Regions from separate parts of the Ruegeria sp. BC6 genome, predicted to be linked through region 3. Evidence: riboswitches for the same ligand, from Rfam matches in the RefSeq annotation. Region 3 holds a riboswitch; each other region holds the start of a gene.

Region 1 (3,268 bases), on a different contig from region 3:
CCCAGGGCCAGGGTGGTCGGTTTCATTCCAAGCTTCCTTCTGGTTGGGGATTGGGGAGTTGATAGGTCAGGTGAGGTTTGTGACTGAGGCTGAGCTGCTCTTGCCGGGCGGTGACTTCGAACGTGTCAGAGACCAGCCTGTCACTCAGCACTGTCTGGGGTGGGCCAAAGCCGCAGGGTCGACCGTTTTTCAGAACCAGAACATGGTCGCAGACGTCGGCGGCCAGGTTCAGGTCGTGCAGCGAGGTGACGATCGTCAGGTCGAGGTCCCGGATCAGCCGCAACACCTCTAGCTGGTTGCGGATGTCCAGGTGGTTGGTAGGCTCGTCCAGCACAAGAATCCGGGGCTCTTGGGCAAGGGCGCGGGCGACCATCACACGCTGACGCTCGCCGCCGGACAGAGTGGCCAGCCCACGGTCGGCAAACCCGTGCAGATCCATTCGGTGAAGCGCGGACTCGATGATCTGGTGGTCACGACTGCCGGGCGTGGACAGGCCTAACCGGTGCGGCACACGTCCCAACGCCACGACGTCGCGCACGGTCAGCGCGAAATCCGAGGGCTGCTCCTGCAGCACGGCGGCAACCTGACGCGCCAGCGCCCGGGGGGCCATTCTTTTGACGGACACGCCGTCCACCAGAATGTCGCCCGAGGACGGACGGTGATAGCCGTAGATCATCCGCAGAAGGGTTGTCTTGCCGGCACCGTTCGGCCCCACAACCCCCATGACCTGCCCGCGCATCAGCGCAAAACTGGTCTCGTGCAGCACCAACGGCGCTCGTTTTCGCGGCGCCCAGGTGACGGTATCCACCGACAGCAAAGGCGCGCTCATGAGGCGCAATCCGCATTTTCCGAAGACGCAGCCATCGCGGCTGGAATGCGGGCCAGCGTCGCGTGGCGAAGCCCGGCCGGGCGGTCGACCGAGCTGCACCATCCATCGCGCAACTGCTGGTACAGCCGGGCGAATTCCACCAATGCCCCGGTCTCTTCAGACGTCAGGCCGCCAAACAGGTAAGATGCCTTGCCCGGCGCGTGATAGGCGACGGTACAGGGTCGGGTGCACCCGGCCATGCAGGCCGCACCGGAAACGTCAAAACCTGCCAAACCGTCGTCTTCGGCCAGCGCGGCGCGCAATCGTCCGATCAGGTCAGGCCCGGGGCGTACGGCTGCGCTCTTGGGTCGGCAAGATAGGCAAACCGTGATGTGATGTGTTGATTGTCGGTTCATTTCGCCCTCCGCGAAATCGCGGGGCGGAAAGGGAACCAGTCATGTCAGCGGCGTAAGCCGAAAATGCCATCTTGGCCTCCTTCCGGGACACCCCGCCCGGGTTGAGTTGCGTTTGATGATGGCAGGTCTCCTGACTCGCGGTGTATGGCTTGCCCCGCCTTCCCAGACCTATCGGCCCAGTGGCATCCGGGGGTCGCACACCGCCTACAGTTGCGGGGGCAGTCACGGAATTGGCGTCAGAACGGCGCCGCACCGTATTCCCTTTTACCCGACCGCCGAAACGATCGGGAACCATCAGCGCAAATCTCATCCATGAGTCGGGTTGCACTGTCAACGACGTTCTGGGCGGGTGCGTAATGGAGGTATCCAGGCGACCCTTCGGCACCACCTGAGCGACAGACCGGGCCGCGAATCACGTCGTTTTGACCAACTGGATTAAGATAGCTCGGAAGGTCCCGAAACACGGCGGCGCAAGCGGGCTGACTGCCAAGCCTCCGTGAACGGCCTCGCCTTTTCCCTTTGAATGCAGAAGCCTATCGTTGGCAAGCGTACAAAATTTACGCGCGGAAAAATCATTGATTTATCCTGTGATTGATTCAAACATAAGAATTCGACACAACTTTAGCTTTACCTCCGTTGTTGTCGCTGTCGCCCGTTTCGTCGGGCCCTTCCGACTGCTGGAGTGAGTGCTGGCGGTCGGAAGGCATTTCACGAAGATCAGCGTTGGGAGGACGCGGTGCCCGGACTTAACGTACGAACCCTTCCTCGAAACTTCGCACCGGTTTTTGCCCATAACGTCATTGCGTCAGCACGCTTTGTTCACGGTCCCGGGGATCGGCAGAATATCTGTCTGCCAGCCATGTCATTGGCCGCAAGATCGGGGACCGCTTAGACGTGAGCGCGCAAAATAAGACCACCTATTCCAAAAGTATCAACAAATCTGTGAGGAGAAGAAAATGATTAACAAAGTCATGATGATTTCAGGCGCGACGTGTTTCGCACTGCTAGCGGCCTGCGACGACACCAGCACGTCTAGCGCACCTGCCGAACTGACACCCGCCCAACAGGCGTGTCTGCGAGACGTGGCCAAAACAACCAACAATTCGCAAGTCGTCGTGCTCTCATCCGCGTTCAGCGAGGCTGGAACACAAGTCACCGTTGGGGTTGGAGAGGATCGGGCTCCGTGGAATTGTATTGCCTACAGTGATGGCGCGACAGCTGGTATCGAGTTCCTCGGCGACGAAGGCGCGTTGTGACCCGTTTGATGCGTAGCCGAAATCGGCTGCGCAGCACTGGCTTGATACGCTGAGGTCCGGCTTGGTCTGCAGAATAACCATCATCGCGTTCGCGACCCTTTACCTGTTGGCGTTGTTTGCGTTTGTGACGGGCACGTTTGGCTGGTTCGGACAGGAGCGAGACCCATTGTCCGGCGTATTCCTTTTGCCGCTGGGTCTGCCTTGGGTCCTTGCGGTGGACCTTTTCTCAGAGTCGGCCAAACCGTGGCTCGCGGCGATTGCACCGGTGCTCAACCTGTTGGCACTGGTTTTGATATGCAGATGGGCACGTGGTTTGCGCCAGGAATGAAGGCGGAACTCTTTCCCGCAAAATGGGAGGAAAACATGGGAAAAGTGATCTTGGGGCTTGTGATCGGGCTCATCCTCGGCGTGGTTGGAGCGATGACCTTGGGCGGCGGGGCCGCGATGGGTGTCGGCGTTGCGACAGGCTTGTCCGCCGGTGTGTGCACCACATTGAAGGGAGCTCAGGCCGAGAACCTGATCACCGCCGAGCAAGCAGATCAGATCCTCAATCGCGTGAATTCCGAAATGGCGTCATTGCAAAGAATTGAAACGACTGACGAGATCGTCGGCAGCGCACAGGCATGCGACGAGTTTCTGGCAGAGTTGCGGGAAGCGCAGTGAGGTTTCTGCTCACCGGAAACATAACATTTACGATAGACCGACAGAGGACCTGCTTATGAAACGCAGTTTTTTGAACCTTCTAACTCCCGCCCTTGCAATCAGCGGAACAGCCGCCGTGGCCATGT
Region 2 (3,268 bases), on a different contig from region 3:
TGCGTCGGGGGTGATCTTTACCACCGAGACCCAATGCGTGATTTCGGCCAGATCGCGCAACACCGCCAGCGGGTCGGCGCCCTCGGCATATTGCGCGCCCAGTTCGGTCAGGGCCCCGGCCGCATCGCCGCGCAGGATCATGTCCATCAGGTCCAGCACGCGGCCCCGGTCGGCCAGTCCCAGCATCGCGCGCACCTGGTCGGCGGTGGTTTCGCCGGCACCATGGCTGATTGCCTGATCCAGCAGCGAGGTCGCATCCCGGGCCGAGCCTTCGGCGGCGCGGGTGATCAGGGCCAGCGCGTCATCCGAGATTTCCGCGCCCTCGGCGGTGGCGATCTTGCGCAGCAGGCCGATCATCACTTCGGGCTCGATCCGGCGCAGGTCGAACCGTTGGCAACGCGACAGCACGGTGACCGGAACCTTGCGGATCTCGGTCGTGGCAAAGATGAATTTCACATGCTCGGGTGGTTCCTCCAGCGTTTTCAACAGCGCGTTGAAGGCGCTGGTCGACAGCATGTGGACTTCGTCGATGATGTAGATCTTGTACCGCGCGCTGGCGGCGCGATAGCGCACGCTGTCGATGATCTCTCGGATGTCGTTCACGCCGGTGCGGCTGGCGGCGTCCATTTCCAGCACGTCCACATGGCGACCTTCCATGATGGCCACGCAATGCTCGCACTGGCCGCAGGGTTCGGTCGTTGGGCCGCCATTGCCGTCGGGTCCGATGCAGTTCATGCCCTTGGCGATGATCCGGGCCGTGGTCGTCTTGCCGGTGCCACGGATGCCGGTCATGATGAAGGCCTGCGCGATCCGGTCCGCCTCGAACGCGTTTTTCAGCGTGCGCACCATGGCATCCTGACCGACCAGGTCGGCAAAGGTTTCCGGGCGGTATTTTCGTGCGAGAACCTGATAGGCGGGGCTGGACTGTGTGGTCATGTCTGCTCTGACGGATTCGTACTGACGATGCAGGGTAGAGTTCCCGGTGCCCCGCGTCCACAGCGCCGGTGCAGGTTTTTCGCTTTGGCGAGCGCGCGGTGTGAGGCATACTGCGCGGATCGAGTTCAATCAGCCAGTTTCGGGGGGAACGTCTGATGACAAATCTTGTGGTTCATGCATTGCAGGTGGGCGGCGGTACGCTGGCCCTGACCTCGGTTCCCGGCGGTGGCGGCGACTATGAGGGAGACCTGGACCTGATTTCAGCCTGGGCGCCGGGGCTGGTAATTTCGATGACTACCCTTGCCGAACTGGTTTCTGTGGGTGCAGGCGAATTGGGCTGTGACATTCATCGGCGCGCCTGTCGGTGGGCACATCTGCCGGTCGCCGACTTCTCAGCGCCGTCGACCGAGATATCCGGCCGCTGGCCCGAAGTCAGCGCCGCCGCCCGCCATGCGCTGTCGGGCGGCGGGCGGGTACTGGTCCACTGCCGGGGCGGTTGCGGACGGTCGGGCATGGTTGTTCTGCGCTTGATGATCGAAAGCGGCGAGCAGCCGGAACAGGCCCTGAAACGCCTGCGGGCCGTACGCCCCTGCGCGGTCGAGACTGATGCTCAGATGGACTGGGCCGTCGCCCCGGCGCGCGAGGCACTGGCGACCTGACCTTCAGGCGGTTGCGCGGAACTCGCGCTCGGCTCTGACCACGGGCATGATCGCCGTGGCCTGCAGCATCGCACAGGGTCGATCGCCGATGACCTGCGAGGGCAGGGCGTCGCTCTGGTCGTCAAACAGCATGTCGGCATAGGTTTCAAGACGGAAGGACGGGGTGGCGGCGGCCGATCCGCAATACACGCGGATCCGTTCGGGACGTGCATCGAACCGCGCCGTGCAGCCATGTTCGCAATGGGCCAGTTCGCTACTGCCTTCCACTTGGAAGTCGGGGGATGTAGCGGCCTGCGCCGTCGCCATTGCCTGCGCGATGGCCCGTGCCATGCGCGCCAATGCCGGGCAGGTCTTTCCGGTGCGCTGGCAGATGGTTGCCGCGAATTTATGGGTATCGGTCTTCCAAATCATGTTGCGCCCTCCGCGCGCTGGGCGAGGTGGATTTGGACAGACGCCGGTTTCAAGGCCAGACCCTGCCCGGACACCCCGTCCGAGTTTCGGTTTCACGTTTGATGGCAGGTCTCCTGACTTGCGGGTCTTTGCTTTGCCGACCTTCCCAACCTTGCGGTCAGTGGTATTTAGGCATCGCTCTCCGCCTACAGTTGCGGGGGCAGTCGCGGCCTTGGTCCGCTCCGGAGTTCCGGGTTGGACCGCACCGTGTTCCCTTTTCATCCCGGACCGAAACGGCACGGGAACCATCCCCTCATCGCTAGCGGTGTATCCGGGATCGAGTCAAGACGGTTTCAGCCCGGTTGCCGGAGTGAGTCCCAAGGGAACAGATCAGGCAGTCTGCGCAGCACATTCGAATCCCGGCGGGCGCGGGCCAATTGCCAGCCGCCCTGCATTACGATGAACAGGGTGTCCGCAGCTTTTTCAGGGTCGGAAACTCCGAACCGCGCGGCGTGGTTTCGAACTTCGACGATCCAGCTTTCATACAGACGGTCGGCATGTTCCCGAAACGCGCGGTTGTCGGGGCTTTCGAACAGGGTGGCGGCGATGGGGCAGGTCTCCCATTGGGCCGAGGTGTCGAACAGCTTCGCGATTTTGTGGCACAGGGTGGTGACCCCGTCGCGAAAATCCGCGGCGTCGTCGAATGCCGCAGCAATCATGCTCAACATCCCGTCCGAAGCCCAACTGGCCGCCGCCAGGGCCAGATCCGGCTTGCCCTTTGGAAAATGGTGATAAAGCGAACCCTTGGGGGCTTGCGCTTCGGCCAGCAATTCCGCCAGACCGACACCGTTATAGCCCGAGCGCTGGAACAGTCGGGCGGCAGTCACGATCAGGCGATCTTTGGTGTTTGGTGGACGTTGGGTCATGCAGGCCAAATATTGACAGGCCTAGACCAATTGGTCCAGACACAAAATATTAGACCGATCGGTCCAGAGTGTTTGGAGGCAAAGATGTTGGATTCGCAGCACGCGGTTGACGTGGAAGACTTTAAGTTTCCGTCGGGCCAGACCCAGCTGGCGGCGCGGCTTTACACTCCGGCGGTCGAGCCGCAAACCGTTGTTGTGCTGAACGGCGCAACAGGAGTGCCACGTGACTACTATCAGCACTTTGCTCGCTGGCTGGCCGCCGAGCGCGGTATGGCTTGCCTGACATATGATTACCGGGATTTCGAGCATTCGCTGACCGGGCGGCTGAAAGACTCGAAGGCCACGATGGCGGACTGG
Region 3 (3,268 bases):
GCCAACGGATCGTGCGGCTGAAGTCGGGCGATGGCGGCCTGTTCGGACGGCTCGAGGAGGAATTGGCGGCCCTGCGCGCTGCCGGGATCGCGTACGAGATCATTCCGGGCATCCCCTCGGCCATTGCGGCTGCTGCGGCGGCGGGGATCCCGCTGACCCGGCGCCTGACCGCGCGGCGGGTGCAATTCGTCACCGGCCACGATGTCAGCGGCAAGCTGCCCGAGGACCTGAACCTGCCCGCGCTGGCCGACCCGGGTGCGACGACCGTGGTGTTCATGGGCAAGCGCACCTTTCCCCTGCTTGCGGACGCGCTGCACGCGCATGGGCTGCCGCTGGACACCCCTGCGCTGATGGCCGAATCGGTCTCGACGCCTGAGCAATCGATGCACCGGTCCACCGTCGGCGCACTGGCCGAGCGTCTGGGCTCCGAGATCGGTACTGCACCTGCGCTGATCCTTTATGGCCCGCTGGCGGAGTTCGACGATGATTGATCTGGTCTTGATCGGGATCGGCACCGGCAACCCGGACCACGTGACCTTTCAGGGCGCGCAGGCGATCCGCGCGGCCGATCTGATCCTGATCCCCCGAAAGGGCGCCAACAAGGCCGATCTGGCCGGTGTGCGCGAAGAAATCATCCGCAAGGCCACCGACACACCGCCCCAAATCGCCTATTTCGACATCCCCGAGCGCCGTTCGCAGGATGGCTACCTGCGCGGCGTGGATGAATGGCACGACGCAATCGCCCTACGCTGGCAGGAGGCGATGGCCCGGCACCCTGAGGCGCGCACCGTCGCCCTGCTGATCTGGGGCGACCCGTCGCTCTATGACAGCTCGCTGCGAATCGCCGCGCGGCTGGACCCGCAGCCGAACACCACGGTGATCCCCGGCATCACGGCGCTGCAGGCGCTGACGGCGGCCCATGCCATGCCAATCAACGAGATCGGCGCGCCCTATCTGGTCACCACCGGCCGGCGTATCCGCGACGAGGGCTGGCCCAGCGACGCCGATACGGTTGCGGTGATGCTGGATGGCGAATGTTCGTTCCAGACGCTGGACATGGCCGATTTTGACATCTGGTGGGGGGCTTACGTGGGCATGCCCGAGCAGATCCTGATCAAAGGTCCGCTGGCCGATGTGGCCGATGAGATCCTGCGCAACCGCACCGAGGCTCGCGCCCGGCACGGCTGGATCATGGATATCTATGTTCTGAAAAAGCGCGGGAATTGACGCGAAAGGTCGCAAATGGCGATTGCGCCACAGCGGCATTCACGTCTAAATGGACGGGTCTGGTCCTGCCGGAGACATCCGGATGCTAAGAGGGAATTTGGTGCGGCCTGCGCGCAGGTCAAATCCAAAGCCGCCCCCGCGACTGTAAGCGGTGAGCCCTGTTCAACCAGCCACTCCCGATCCGTTCGGGGGGAAGGCGAACAGAGGCGCTGACCCGCAAGCCAGGAGACCTGCCAGGCGAACAATGAAACACCGGCCGTCGGGTGCGGCGGCACAGGAGGACAGAAAATGACGACACAAACGCAAACCGCATCAACGGCACGCGCTGGCATTCTTTCGGCAGTGTTCGCGGCAGCTCTGGGCCTGGGGATCATCACCCTGGCCGGTCACGTTCAGGCATCGGCGCTGCATGACGCCGCCCATGACGTGCGCCACGCAACCGGCTTCCCCTGCCACTAAACCAATGTTCAGTCGCATTCTGACCAGCGCGTTGTTCGCTGGTGCTGCAGCCGGGTTGATCGTCGCCCTGCTGCAGTTGGTATTCGTGCAGCCCGTGTTGCTGCATGCTGAACTGTATGAATCCGGAGAGCTGGTGCATTTCGGAGCCGAGGCCGTCTCGGCCCATCCCGAGCTGCCGGGCATGTTCTCGGACCTGACCCGCGACGGGTTGAGCGTGGTGTTCACCATGCTGACCTATACCGGCTATGCGCTCGTTCTGGTCGCCCTGATGTCGCTGGCCGAAGCGCAAGGCCACACGGCTGACGGGCGCACGGGCGTGCTGTGGGGCCTGGCCGGTTTCATCGCCTTCCACCTGGCGCCGGGCTTCACCCTGGCCCCCGAGGTTCCGGGTGTTGCCGCAGCGGATGTGTTTGCGCGGCAGATCTGGTGGTGGGCAACCGTCGCGGCTGCTGGTGTGGCCATGTGGCTGATCGCTTTCGGTGGCAACATCGTCAGCTATCTGGTTGCGGCCGTGCTGTTGATGGCCCCGCACCTGATCGGCGCGCCGGAACCCGACGTGTTCACCGGGCCGGTTCCGACCGAGATCGGGGCCTTGTTCGCCGCACGCGCCTTTGGCGTCGGCCTTGTGGCCTGGGTGCTGCTGGGTTCGTTTGCCGGGTATTTCTGGCAGAGTGAGGGCAAGCGCGTCGAAGCCGCGGCCTGATCTCCGAAATCCCACGACCCGCCGGCGCCCAACCGGCGGGTCATTTGCTTTTCAAGGAAACAAGATGACACGCTCGCTTGCTCTTTTCGCGATCGGTCTGGTCTTTGGCGGGGGCGCCGGGTTCGTGCTGGCCGCGGCCAACGGCGTCACCTTCGACGGCCACGACCATTCCGACCCTGCCCAACATGGCGGCCACCACGCCGAGGCCATGGCCCATGACCACAGCACCGCCATCAACCTGCCCGCCGGACCGGACGCGCCGGGGCTGGAGATCGCCGTCTCCCCCGACCCGATGGCGGGTTGGAACCTGCGTGTGGTGCCGCGGAACTTCACGTTCGCGCCCGAGCATGCCTCGCTGAACGACAAGCCTGGCGAAGGCCATGCGCATGTCTATGTGAACGGCGTCAAGCTGGCCCGGCTTTATGGCAACTGGATGCACATCCAGGACCTGCCCAAAGGCGAAACGACCATCGAGGTCTCGCTGAACGCCAACAGCCACAGCCCGCTGGCCGTGGATGGGGTGCCGGTCAGCGCGGCCGTCACGGTTCAGGTGGACTGAAGCGCGGGGATCCGCGCCCGCAGACACAAGCGAAGCCGCCCGCACGGACGGGCGTCTTCGATCCAGCCGTTCGGGCTGTTCAGAATGGTCCGACAGGTCGCCGCAATGTCATCGGCATCGGCAACCGGATCGATCCCCGAAAACACGTAGGACGCTAGGCTTACCCCCTGCATCGCCACCACGGTCGGCTCGTCGCAGCCGCTGAAACAGGCGTGGTCGGCGACCTCGATCTGCCCGTCCAGTCCCGCAGCGCGCAGGGCGTCCGATACGGCCTGACGCTCGGCCGGCAAGTCGCGCTCGCCCGCGCAGCTGCTGCAGAT

What was found. Region 3 has a riboswitch for cobalamin ahead of ACR0MM_RS05700 (CbtB domain-containing protein). Riboswitches for the same ligand answer to the same signal wherever they lie in the genome.
Region 1: linked by a shared signal. The riboswitch ahead of ACR0MM_RS15710 (DUF1636 family protein) and the one ahead of ACR0MM_RS05700 (CbtB domain-containing protein) in region 3 are both predicted to bind cobalamin.
Region 2: linked by a shared signal. The riboswitch ahead of ACR0MM_RS12490 (hypothetical protein) and the one ahead of ACR0MM_RS05700 (CbtB domain-containing protein) in region 3 are both predicted to bind cobalamin.

Annotation. Positions count from the first base shown of each region.
Region 1 is NZ_JBQFUM010000005.1:240,170-243,437, forward strand. Features, by position in the region: gene ACR0MM_RS15700 (ABC transporter substrate-binding protein) at 1-26, opposite strand, end outside; gene ACR0MM_RS15705 (ABC transporter ATP-binding protein) at 23-829, opposite strand; gene ACR0MM_RS15710 (DUF1636 family protein) at 826-1,224, opposite strand; cobalamin riboswitch at 1,328-1,535, opposite strand; gene ACR0MM_RS15715 (hypothetical protein) at 2,181-2,480, shown strand; gene ACR0MM_RS15720 (hypothetical protein) at 2,724-3,143, shown strand; gene ACR0MM_RS15725 (hypothetical protein) at 3,199-3,268, shown strand, end outside.
Region 2 is NZ_JBQFUM010000003.1:382,984-386,251, forward strand. Features, by position in the region: gene ACR0MM_RS12480 (DNA polymerase III subunit gamma/tau) at 1-936, opposite strand, end outside; gene ACR0MM_RS12485 (protein-tyrosine phosphatase family protein) at 1,092-1,595, shown strand; gene ACR0MM_RS12490 (hypothetical protein) at 1,599-2,006, opposite strand; cobalamin riboswitch at 2,093-2,310, opposite strand; gene ACR0MM_RS12495 (TetR/AcrR family transcriptional regulator) at 2,339-2,872, opposite strand; gene ACR0MM_RS12500 (alpha/beta hydrolase family protein) at 2,996-3,268, shown strand, end outside.
Region 3 is NZ_JBQFUM010000001.1:1,136,487-1,139,754, forward strand. Features, by position in the region: gene cobA (uroporphyrinogen-III C-methyltransferase) at 1-491, shown strand, start outside; gene cobF (precorrin-6A synthase (deacetylating)) at 484-1,227, shown strand; cobalamin riboswitch at 1,271-1,479, shown strand; gene ACR0MM_RS05700 (CbtB domain-containing protein) at 1,516-1,686, shown strand; gene ACR0MM_RS05705 (CbtA family protein) at 1,691-2,389, shown strand; gene ACR0MM_RS05710 (hypothetical protein) at 2,454-2,948, shown strand; gene ACR0MM_RS05715 (DUF1636 family protein) at 2,936-3,268, opposite strand, start outside.